One region of the Agrobacterium sp. 22-210-1 genome, then DNA from elsewhere that is predicted to be linked to it. Evidence: predicted binding sites of a transcription regulator. Region 1 holds the regulator's gene; each other region holds the start of a gene.

Region 1 (3,276 bases):
GGAGAAGCGGCATGAACTGGACAGACGAGCGGGTCGAGAAACTCAAGAAATTGTGGGCCGAAGGACTGAGCGCCAGCCAGATAGCAGCGCAGCTGGGCGGTGTAAGCCGTAATGCCGTGATCGGCAAGGTCCATCGTCTCAATCTACCGGGACGCGTCAAGGCCGGCGGACCGGTCACTTCGGCACGCTCCGCGCCCAAGCGCACCGCGGCCCCTGCCCCGCGCGCGACAAATTTCACGGCACGCGTCAGCGCGGCGCCGGCCCGCACCATGAGCCGTTCGAACGCAGCAACGGCTCTTCATGAAGAGATCGATATCGAAACCGCGCAGGTTCTCGATTACGTTCCTTCCAGAAATGTAGTGACGCCGATTTCCCGTCGCTTGACGCTGACGGAACTGACCGAGCGCACCTGCAAGTGGCCGGTCGGTGATCCCTTGAAAGACGATTTCCACTTCTGCGGTTGCGAAGCGCTGGAATCCTCACCCTATTGCAAGTTCCATGCGAAACTCGCCTACCAGCCGGTCAGTGAGCGCCGCAAGGCTTGAGTGTTGCGGCACGCATTCAGCACTCAAAAACTACGGGCCTTCGGGCCCGTTTTTTTATGACAAATTCAGGCCGGTTCCGGAAAACAATCGCCGGTGGAATGTTCGGCCTTTCCTCCACGCCGCCCGGGCCAGGCACGTCCGGTTTAAACGGCATCTTTGGACGTGCCCTATCTCTTTGTTTTTACGTATTTTCCGGACGTAGAACCGCTTTACTGGAAATACTCTAGCCCACAATCCGCATGCGAACAGGCCGCCGATTGTCCATTCAAAAGGTCAAGGTGCCGTGTTTGGGAAAGGTTCAAAACCGAAAGGCCCGAAACCGGAATGGTGTCGGGCCTTTTGATTTTGGTCAGATGTTGTGCTGATTGAAGCTGCTGTTCGGCTTAGCTCAGGCTTCCATCGAATATCCAGCACCGCGAACGGTGCGGATGACATCCTGCATGTGCGAAAAATTGAGCGCCTTGCGCAGGCGCCCTACGTGAACGTCAACGGTGCGCTCATCCACGTAGATATCGTGACCCCAGACGCCGTCCAGCAACTGCGAGCGGGAGAACACCCGACCCGGAGATGTCATCAGGAATTCCAGCAGGCGAAATTCCGTCGGTCCGAGGCGCACTTCGCGGCTCTTGCGGTGAACGCGGTGGGTTTCGCGATCGAGTTCGATATCGCCGCATTTCAGCACCGATGAAAGAACCTCCGGGCGGGCCCGGCGTAGCATCGCCTTGACGCGGGCCATGAGTTCCGGCGTCGAGAATGGCTTGACGACATAATCGTCGGCGCCGGTGGCAAGACCGCGCACCCGCTCGCTTTCTTCACCGCGCGCTGTCAGCATGATGATGGGCAGGCGTTCGGTTTCGGGCCGCATTCTCAAGCGCCGGCACAGTTCGATGCCGGAAACACCGGGCAACATCCAGTCCAGGATAAGAAGATCCGGAATACGTTCCTGCAGCCTGATTTCCGCCTCGTCGCCACGGGGTATCGTGTCGACGTCGTATCCCTCAGCCTCGAGATTGTAACGAAGCAGGACGCTCAACGCTTCCTCGTCTTCCACAACTGCAATCTTGGGCACCATATACTAACTCCGCAAGCTTCTGCCTGTCTGTTATTCGGTCACCGAACCGAGTGTGTTGGAACTATCGTCCTTCGGACGCTCACCCTCCGGCTGGCTGCCGGTGGCCATGTAATAGATTGTTTCAGCGATATTCGTCGCATGATCGCCGATACGCTCGATGTTCTTGGCGCAGAACAGAAGATGTGTGCAGGTGGTGATGTTGCGCGGATCTTCCATCATGTAGGTCAGAAGCTCACGGAAGAGCGACGTGTACATGGCGTCGATTTCTTCGTCCCGTTCACGAATGGCGTTGGCTTTCTCGGCAGAACGCGTGGAATAGACGTCGAGTACTTCCTTGAGCTGCACCAGCGCCAGTTCCGACAGATGTTCGAGACCGCGGGCGAGCTTGCGCGGCACGCCGGTGCCGGCAACCGCGATAACGCGCTTGGCGGTGTTCTTGCCGAGATCGCCAACGCGCTCGAGATCGCCGGCAATACGCAGCGTGCCGATGATTTCGCGAAGATCGGCCGCGACAGGCTGCCGTCTGGCGATGGTGACGATGGCCTTGTCGCCGATCTCGCGCTCGGAATGGTCGAGGATCGCGTCGTCGGAAATGACCTTCTGCGCAAGCGCAGCGTCGGAATTGACCAGTGCGCGCACGGCGTCGGCGCACATCTGCTCGGCCAGACCGCCCATTTCGGCGATGCGGCGCGTCAGGAACTTCAATTCCTCGTCATAAGCGGACAGAATATGCGAATGGGTCGTTGTCTGTGTCATGGTCTAATCCTCCGGCTTGGCCTTCATGCACGTGCACGCCAACGGGGCACGGCAAAGGCACCAGTCTTGTTCGGTTTCGATAAAGCGCCGGCCGGAAATCAGCCGAAGCGGCCCATGATGTAATCCTGCGTACGCTGGTCGTCCGGATTGGTGAACATCTTGTCCGTTTCGTTTTCTTCGACAAGATGACCAAGATGGAACATGGCCGTACGCTGGGAAACACGCGCTGCCTGCTGCATGGAGTGCGTGACGATGACGATCGTAAAGTTGGCGCGCAGTTCGTGGATCAGTTCCTCGACCTTGGCGGTTGCGATCGGATCGAGCGCCGAGCAGGGTTCATCCATCAGGATCACTTCCGGGCTGACGGCAACCGCGCGCGCAATACACAGACGCTGCTGCTGACCACCGGAAAGGCCGGTACCGGATTCCTGCAGACGGTCTTTCACCTCGTTCCACAGGCCGGCCTTCTGCAGGCTCTGTTCAACGATCTGGTCCATATCCGCCTTGTTACGGGCAAGGCCGTGGATGCGCGGACCGTAGGAGATGTTCTCGTAAATCGTCTTCGGGAAGGGGTTCGGCTTCTGGAACACCATGCCGACGCGGGCGCGCAATTCCACGACGTCGATCGCCTGATCGTAGATATCGTCGCTGTCGAGGGTGATCTTGCCGGTGACCCGGCAGCCATCGATCGTATCGTTCATGCGATTCAAGGTACGCAGGAATGTGGATTTACCGCAACCGGACGGACCGATGAGCGCAGTGACCGTGTTTTCGCGGACATTGAGGTTCACGTCGTAAAGCGCACGCTTTTCGCCGTAAAAAACCGAAACGTCCTTGCCGATCATCTTGTACGAAACTTCATTCATTTTCTTGTCCAGCGCCTTTTCAACTGCTGCTTCCGAC
Region 2 (3,276 bases), 740 kb from region 1:
GGCATTGCCGGCGACCTGGGCGGAGGTTCGCTCGAACTCATCGACATCAAGGGCAAAAGCTGCGGCGAGGGCATTACGCTGCCGCTCGGTGGCCTGAGGCTTTCCGAGCAATCGGATGGTTCGCTCGAAAAAGCAGCGACCATTGCCAGAAAACACGTCAAATCCTTTGCAAAGCTGCTGACGGCGGGTGAGGGGCGCACCTTTTATGCCGTGGGCGGCACCTGGCGAAACATCGCCAAGCTGCATATGGAAATCACCGGTTACCCGCTGCATATGATGCAGGGATATGAATTGCCGCTGGAGGAAATGCTGAATTTTCTGGAGGAGGTCATTCTCTCCAGGGACAGCAAGGATCCGGCCTGGCAGGCAGTTTCCAAGAACCGCCGTTCGCTTCTGCCCTTCGGCGCCATCGCCATGCGTGAGGTTCTGAAGGTGATGAAGCCGGCAAAGATCGCCTTCTCCGCGCAGGGCGTGCGTGAAGGTTATCTCTATTCGCTGCTGACGGAAACGGAGCGTGATCTGGACCCGCTGCTGGTCACGGCCGACGAACTTGCCATTCTGCGTGCCCGTTCGCCCGAACATGCGCGTGAACTGGCGGACTGGAGCGGCCGCACCTTTCCTGTCTTCGGCATCGACGAGACGGAAGAAGAAAGCCGTTACCGCCAGGCAGCCTGCCTTCTCGCCGATATCAGCTGGCGCGCCCATCCGGATTATCGCGGCCTGCAAGCACTCAACATCATCGCCCATTCCTCCTTCGTCGCCATCACCCATCCGGGCCGTGCCTATATTGCGCTCGCCAATTATTATCGCTTCGAGGGACTGAACGACAACGGCACCACCGAGCCGCTGGCGGCCATGGCGGGCGACCGGCTGCTGGAGCTCGGCAAGTTGCTCGGCGGCCTGCTACGCGTCGTTTACCTGTTCTCGGCCTCGATGCCGGGCGTTGTCGACCACCTGAAATTCCGCAAATCCACCAATCCCGATCTCGATCTGGAATTCGTGGTGCCGCACGATTATTGCGATTTTGCCGGCGAGCGTCTGGATGGGCGTTTGCAGCAGCTGGCGAAACTGACGGGCAAGCGGCTGGCGTTTGTGTTCGAGTAACGCAACGGGAGAGTTTTATTTTGCGATAGGCGTTGCCGGCGGGGTCCAACGCTCGCAGAAGGCTTCGATGTCGCTTGACTGAAAATCGGCAAGCCGCGCCATGATCGTCTCGAACGGCCAATCCCACCACGCGATGGCGGCAAGCTGCTCCGCGATGGGTTGCGAAAACCGCTTGCGAATGATTTTCGCGGGAACTCCGCCAACGATGGTGTAGGGCGGCACGTCCTTGGTAACGACCGCTCCGGCTGCCAACACGGCACCGTCTCCAACCTTTACACCCGGCAGCACAATAACGCCGTGCCCAATCCAGACGTCGTTGCCGATGACGGCGCGGTCCTGCTTTCGCCGGTCGAAAAACGCGTCGTCGCGAACGGCATCCGCCGAGTAATATTCCGGGCAGTAGCTGAAACGATGCATGGATGGCCGGTCCATCGGATGGTTGGGAGCGCCTATCCTGACCTCCGCGGCAATGGCGCAGAACTTTCCGATCGTCGCATCACCAACCATGCAACGGGGGCCGAGATACGAGTAGTCCCCCAGCTCGGCATTGTTCAGCGCCATATCCGCCAAAATTTCACAGCATTTGCCTATGCTTGAATCCCTGATGCTCGCTGTCGAATGGACAACGGTTTCGGCGATCTTTGGGCGATTGAATTGCGCGGTCGAATCCATGTCAGTCTCCGGATTTGCGCCTGCCTATCCGGAGATGATGAAGGACTTGTGACGGTAAATCTTAAGAGGACCCGGTTGCGCCGGTTGCTCCTATTAAAGATCAACCCTGTACGCCACTCGTGTCGCGCAACACCCTGCGTTCAGACAGAAAATCACGCAGAAGGCATTTGCCGTCAGTCGTGAGTTTCATCCGCCTTCGCTTGGCTCTTGTTCCAGTAATGGTCGGATATGTTCTGCGCATTCCGGATGATATGGGATGCGACTTCAGGGTCCCCGCCTTCGAATGTTTCCCCGTCGGCTCCGCATAGTCGCAGGAAGAGCTGCTGATGCGCGGTGGCGACAAAATATTCATAGGCGGGAGGCTCGATATCGGAGCCAATGGCCTGAAGTTCTTCGGCGGCCTTCGTGCTGGCCCGCTCAAGCGCCGCGTAAATTGCAGCCATCATCGCTTCTTCTGTTTGTTCAAATATATCCTGGGCTTGCTGTTCGGCGGGTGTCAGGATGGGGCAGCTGTCATTCACGGGGCATTTCTCCTCTTGGTGCGCCTCGTTTCGTTGCCCGATCATATGTCATGGATTGTGTCCGCATTGCGGGAAACGCCGGGATCAATGCATTTTAAAGTGGATTAACCGTGCCCCAACGCCTTCCTGATGCAGGCGCTGAGATAGGCATATTGCAGTGGTGTGATCTTTGCCATCGCTTCGGTGCGGGTGGCAGGCCTGTCTTGATAACCGACTGGAATATCAAACTGGGCGAAGGTGAAATCCCAGCGAATGTCATCGACGATATTGTAGAAATGATCGGCGCCGCTGACGGCGGTTTTGGCGATCTCACCGCCGAAAATATCCTGAACCACCAGGGCGGTAACGCTGCCCTGTCCGCGGGCGGGGTTTTCCCGCGACCACAGGCTGCTGGTCTCGCCCGACCAGCTTTTCCTCAGCGCATAATAAAGTCGTTCGGCATGATCCTGCATGAAGGGGTCTTTCCCGTTTCGGAGCCGGGCTCCGGGTCAGGCATGACTAGAAAAAAGCGGAGCGCCGCGCCTCCCCTGGAGGCTGCAAGGACGCTCCGCCCTGTTGAATATGCGCGGTCGCGCGGGTGGTGCCGGAACCAGTTCCGGCACCGTTTTGCTTACTTGGCGTCGAGCAGATCCTTGACTTCAAGGAGGACGAATTCGTTATCATCAGCCTTGTCCAGCGCGCGGCCGGCCGAGAAGGGCAGGTTGTTGTCGTTGCCGACGATGATGTGCGTGGCGTCAACGCGGTCGACATTCTCGATGGTGACGAAAGGCATGTCGTAATAACCGTTGCCGCCGCCCTGGCGCTTCTTGTTATCAGGATCGGAGATCTTCAGAAGATCGATATAGCCGATCTTGCGCGCGGCCTTGCCGACATTGGTGTCGTTAAATTCGATCTTGTAGATGCGCTTGACCTTGGAAGCCCGGGCGAAGCAGTCGGCGGCCGGAGCCTTGGGGTCGGCGCAGGCCTTGTCGGCGGTGCC
Region 3 (3,276 bases), 1.2 Mb from region 1:
TGAAGACCGGCTTCATGATGAAGCCGGAGCGCCAGACGAAACGGTTCAGCTGGTCGAAATAGGCTTCGAAATCGGTGATCGGCCGGGAAGCGACGCCGCTTGCGGCAGCGGCGCGGGCAACGGCGGGCGCAATGCGCAGGATGAGGCGTGGATCGAAGGGCGAGGGGATGAGATAGGTCGGGCCGAAGACCGGGGTTTCACCGCTATAGGCTCTGGCCGCCACTTCGGAGACTTCCTCCCGCGCGAGTTCGGCGATGGCCTGCACGGCGGCCATCTTCATTTCCTCGTTGATGGTCGTCGCACCGCAATCCAGCGCGCCGCGGAAGATATAGGGGAAGCAGAGTACGTTGTTGACCTGGTTCGGGAAATCCGAACGGCCGGTGCAGATCATGGCGTCCGGGCGTGCGGCACGCGCGACTTCGGGCATGATTTCCGGATTGGGGTTGGCAAGCGCAAGGATAAGCGGATTTTCCGCCATGCGCTCCAGGAGTTCCGGTTTCAGCACGCCAGCGGCGGAAAGGCCGAGGAAGACATCGGCGCCGTCGATCGAGTCAGCCAGCACGCGCTTGTCGGTCTTCTGGGCGTAGACTTCCTTCCACTCGTCCATCAGCGTGTTACGGCCGTCATAAACCAGGCCTTCGATATCGTGGACCCAGATATTCTCTTTGTTGGCGCCCATGGCGACAAGCAGGTTGAGGCAGGCGAGAGCTGCCGCACCGGCGCCGGAAGCGACGATCTTGACGCTGGACAGAGACTTGCCGGCCAGTTCCAGCGCATTGGTGACAGCGGCGGCGACGATGATCGCGGTGCCATGCTGATCATCGTGGAAGACGGGGATATTCATCTTCTCGCGCAGCTGGCGTTCCACCTCGAAACATTCCGGCGCCTTGATATCCTCAAGGTTGATGCCGCCGAAGGTGGGCTCAAGCGCTGCGATGGTCGACACCATGTCATTGATGCCGGGCGCGTCGATCTCGATGTCGAAGACGTCGATGCCGGCGAATTTCTTGAAGAGGACGGCCTTGCCTTCCATGACAGGCTTGGAAGCGAGCGGGCCGATATTACCAAGCCCCAGCACCGCCGTGCCGTTGGAGATGACGGCGACGAGGTTGGCGCGGGCGGTATAATCCGCCGCCATTTCCGGATTTTCATGGATGGCGAGGCAGGGGGCGGCCACACCTGGCGAATAGGCCAGCGCCAGATCGCGCTGGTTGCCGAGCGGCTTGGTGGCCTGGATTTCCAGTTTGCCGGGGCGCGGGTAGCGGTGGAAAAAGAGCGCCTGTTCCTCGATGTCGGCCTTTGCCGTGTTGGCGGGCGTGTTGTTCTTATCGTGAGAGGTCATTCTTCCACCGTCATGTCTGGTTTCATTCCGGCCCCCTGAATACAACAAACTTCCCCATGGTACAGCCGTTATTTGACGCACATTCATGCAAATACGGGCATGGCTTATTCGCGTTTTCGTGAAGCCATCCGTCATATTCCATACAAAAACCGGCCTCTGTCATGTTGCTGAAACACGAGTCTGGTTCTGAGAGGTAAGAAAGCCGCAGGGACGCAACCGAACAGGGGGATGAAATCCGTGGCCGGTCAAATCGAAACCAGACAGTTCAGAACGCTTTTCATTTCGGATGTTCATCTTGGCTCCAAGGCGGCCAAGACGGATTTCCTGCTCGACTTCCTAAAGTATCACGAAGCCGAGACGATCATCATGGTCGGCGACATCGTCGACGGCTGGCGCCTGCGCCGCAGCTGGTACTGGCCGCAGGGCTGTAATGACGTGGTGCAGAAGCTGCTGCGCAAGGCCCGCAAGGGCACGCGCATCATCTATATTCCCGGCAACCACGATGAATTCCTGCGGGAGTTCCCCGGCATGCATTTCGGCGGCATCGAAGTGGCCGAGCGCATGATCCACGAGGCGGCCGACGGCAAGAAATATCTGGTCATCCATGGCGACGAGTTCGACGTGGTGGTGCGCAACGCCCGCCTGCTCGCCTATCTCGGCGACTGGGCTTATGACGCGGCGATCGCCATCAACATCGCCATTGCCGCCGTGCGCCGTCGCATCGGCCTGCCTTACTGGTCGTTTTCGGCCTGGGCCAAGCTGCAGGTCAAACACGCCGTCAACTTCATCGGCGAATTCCAGCGCGTGGTGGCTGACGAGGCACGGCGCAACAATGTCGATGGCGTGATCTGTGGGCACATCCACCACGCTGTCATGGAAGACATGGACGGCATCCGCTACATCAACACCGGCGACTGGGTGGAAAGCTGCACGGCGATTGCTGAAAATGCCGATGGCAGCTTCGAGCTGATCACCTGGATGCAGACCAGCGACGCCACCGCCGGACAGGCATCGGATGAGATGGAGCCGGTGGATATTCCGGGGCTGATCGGCAAGCACGCGGCCTGAGTTGGGGCCTGTGGGCTAAAGGGGTACCTGGCCTTCGGTGTTTCCTTGAGATCAATGCGCGCTCGTGTGGGATGAGCGGTCGCCGCTGGTTTCTTCTCCCCGCCGGGGAGAAGATCGCGGCAGCGGATGAGGGGGGCGAGCTCTCCGAAATCCGGCAACGGCGCCCCCTCATCCGACCCTTCGGGCCACCTTCTCCCCGGCGCGGAGAAGAAACGAGTGGCGAGGTTGGCGCGTTATCCTGTTTCCTTGCCGTCAATATTCCGGATCTACCCGCCTGCAATTCCGGCCGGGCCGGGCAAACCAGCGACCCTTCACAAACGAGCCCTTGCCCGCTGATGTGGAGCGAACTGGTGCGTCTCGCTTCTTCTCCCCGCCGGGGAGAAGTCCGCGGCAGCGGGATGAGGGGGTAACGGTCGAGATATTCGGAGAGCTGGCCCCCTCATCCGACCCTTCGGGCCACCTTCTCCCCGGCGGGGAGAAGAAACAAGCGGCGAGGTTCGCGTTCCATCTTGTTTCTTTCATCGTCAGTATTCTGGCGTTACCCCCACAGTTCCGGCTGCGCCGGATAGACCAGCGAGCCCTCATAAACCAGCCCCGGATCACGATCCTCAGCCAGCAGCAGTGGCCCATCGAGATCGGCAAAGGCGGTGCCCTGCGCGGCCAGCACGGCCGGGGCCATGCCGAGCGAGGTGCCGAGCATACAGCCGACCATGATGGTGAAACCGAGCCTTTCGGCCTCCGCCTTCATGACAAGCGCTTCCGTCAGGCCGCCGGTCTTGTCGAGCTTGATGTTGATTGCATCGTAGCGGTCGCGCAGGCCGGCGAGGTCCTTGGTCGAATGCACGCTTTCGTCGGCGCAGATCAGC

What was found. Region 1 encodes PhoB, which activates phosphate uptake and scavenging genes when phosphate is short. Its sites were predicted from a motif close to TGTCATNNANCTGTCAT; they were not measured.
Region 2: a site for PhoB is predicted at 1,814-1,830, ahead of ACQZ5F_RS07510 (DapH/DapD/GlmU-related protein). Genes of this name have one in related genera too.
Region 3: a site for PhoB is predicted at 1,500-1,516, ahead of ACQZ5F_RS05230 (UDP-2,3-diacylglucosamine diphosphatase). Genes of this name have one in related genera too.

What each region holds. Positions count from the first base shown of each region.
Region 1 is NZ_JBNWCI010000001.1:2,240,096-2,243,371, forward strand. It holds gene ACQZ5F_RS11250 (GcrA family cell cycle regulator) at 12-545, shown strand; gene phoB (phosphate regulon transcriptional regulator PhoB) at 934-1,617, opposite strand; gene phoU (phosphate signaling complex protein PhoU) at 1,648-2,373, opposite strand; gene pstB (phosphate ABC transporter ATP-binding protein PstB) at 2,472-3,276, opposite strand, start outside.
Region 2 is NZ_JBNWCI010000001.1:1,497,078-1,500,353, reverse strand. It holds gene ppx (exopolyphosphatase) at 1-1,104, shown strand, start outside; gene ACQZ5F_RS07510 (DapH/DapD/GlmU-related protein) at 1,120-1,776, opposite strand; gene ACQZ5F_RS07505 (hypothetical protein) at 1,950-2,297, opposite strand; gene ACQZ5F_RS07500 (YunG family protein) at 2,402-2,749, opposite strand; gene ACQZ5F_RS07495 (esterase-like activity of phytase family protein) at 2,908-3,276, opposite strand, start outside.
Region 3 is NZ_JBNWCI010000001.1:1,022,411-1,025,686, forward strand. It holds gene ACQZ5F_RS05225 (NADP-dependent malic enzyme) at 1-1,342, opposite strand, end outside; gene ACQZ5F_RS05230 (UDP-2,3-diacylglucosamine diphosphatase) at 1,571-2,410, shown strand; gene dgcA (N-acetyl-D-Glu racemase DgcA) at 2,949-3,276, opposite strand, start outside.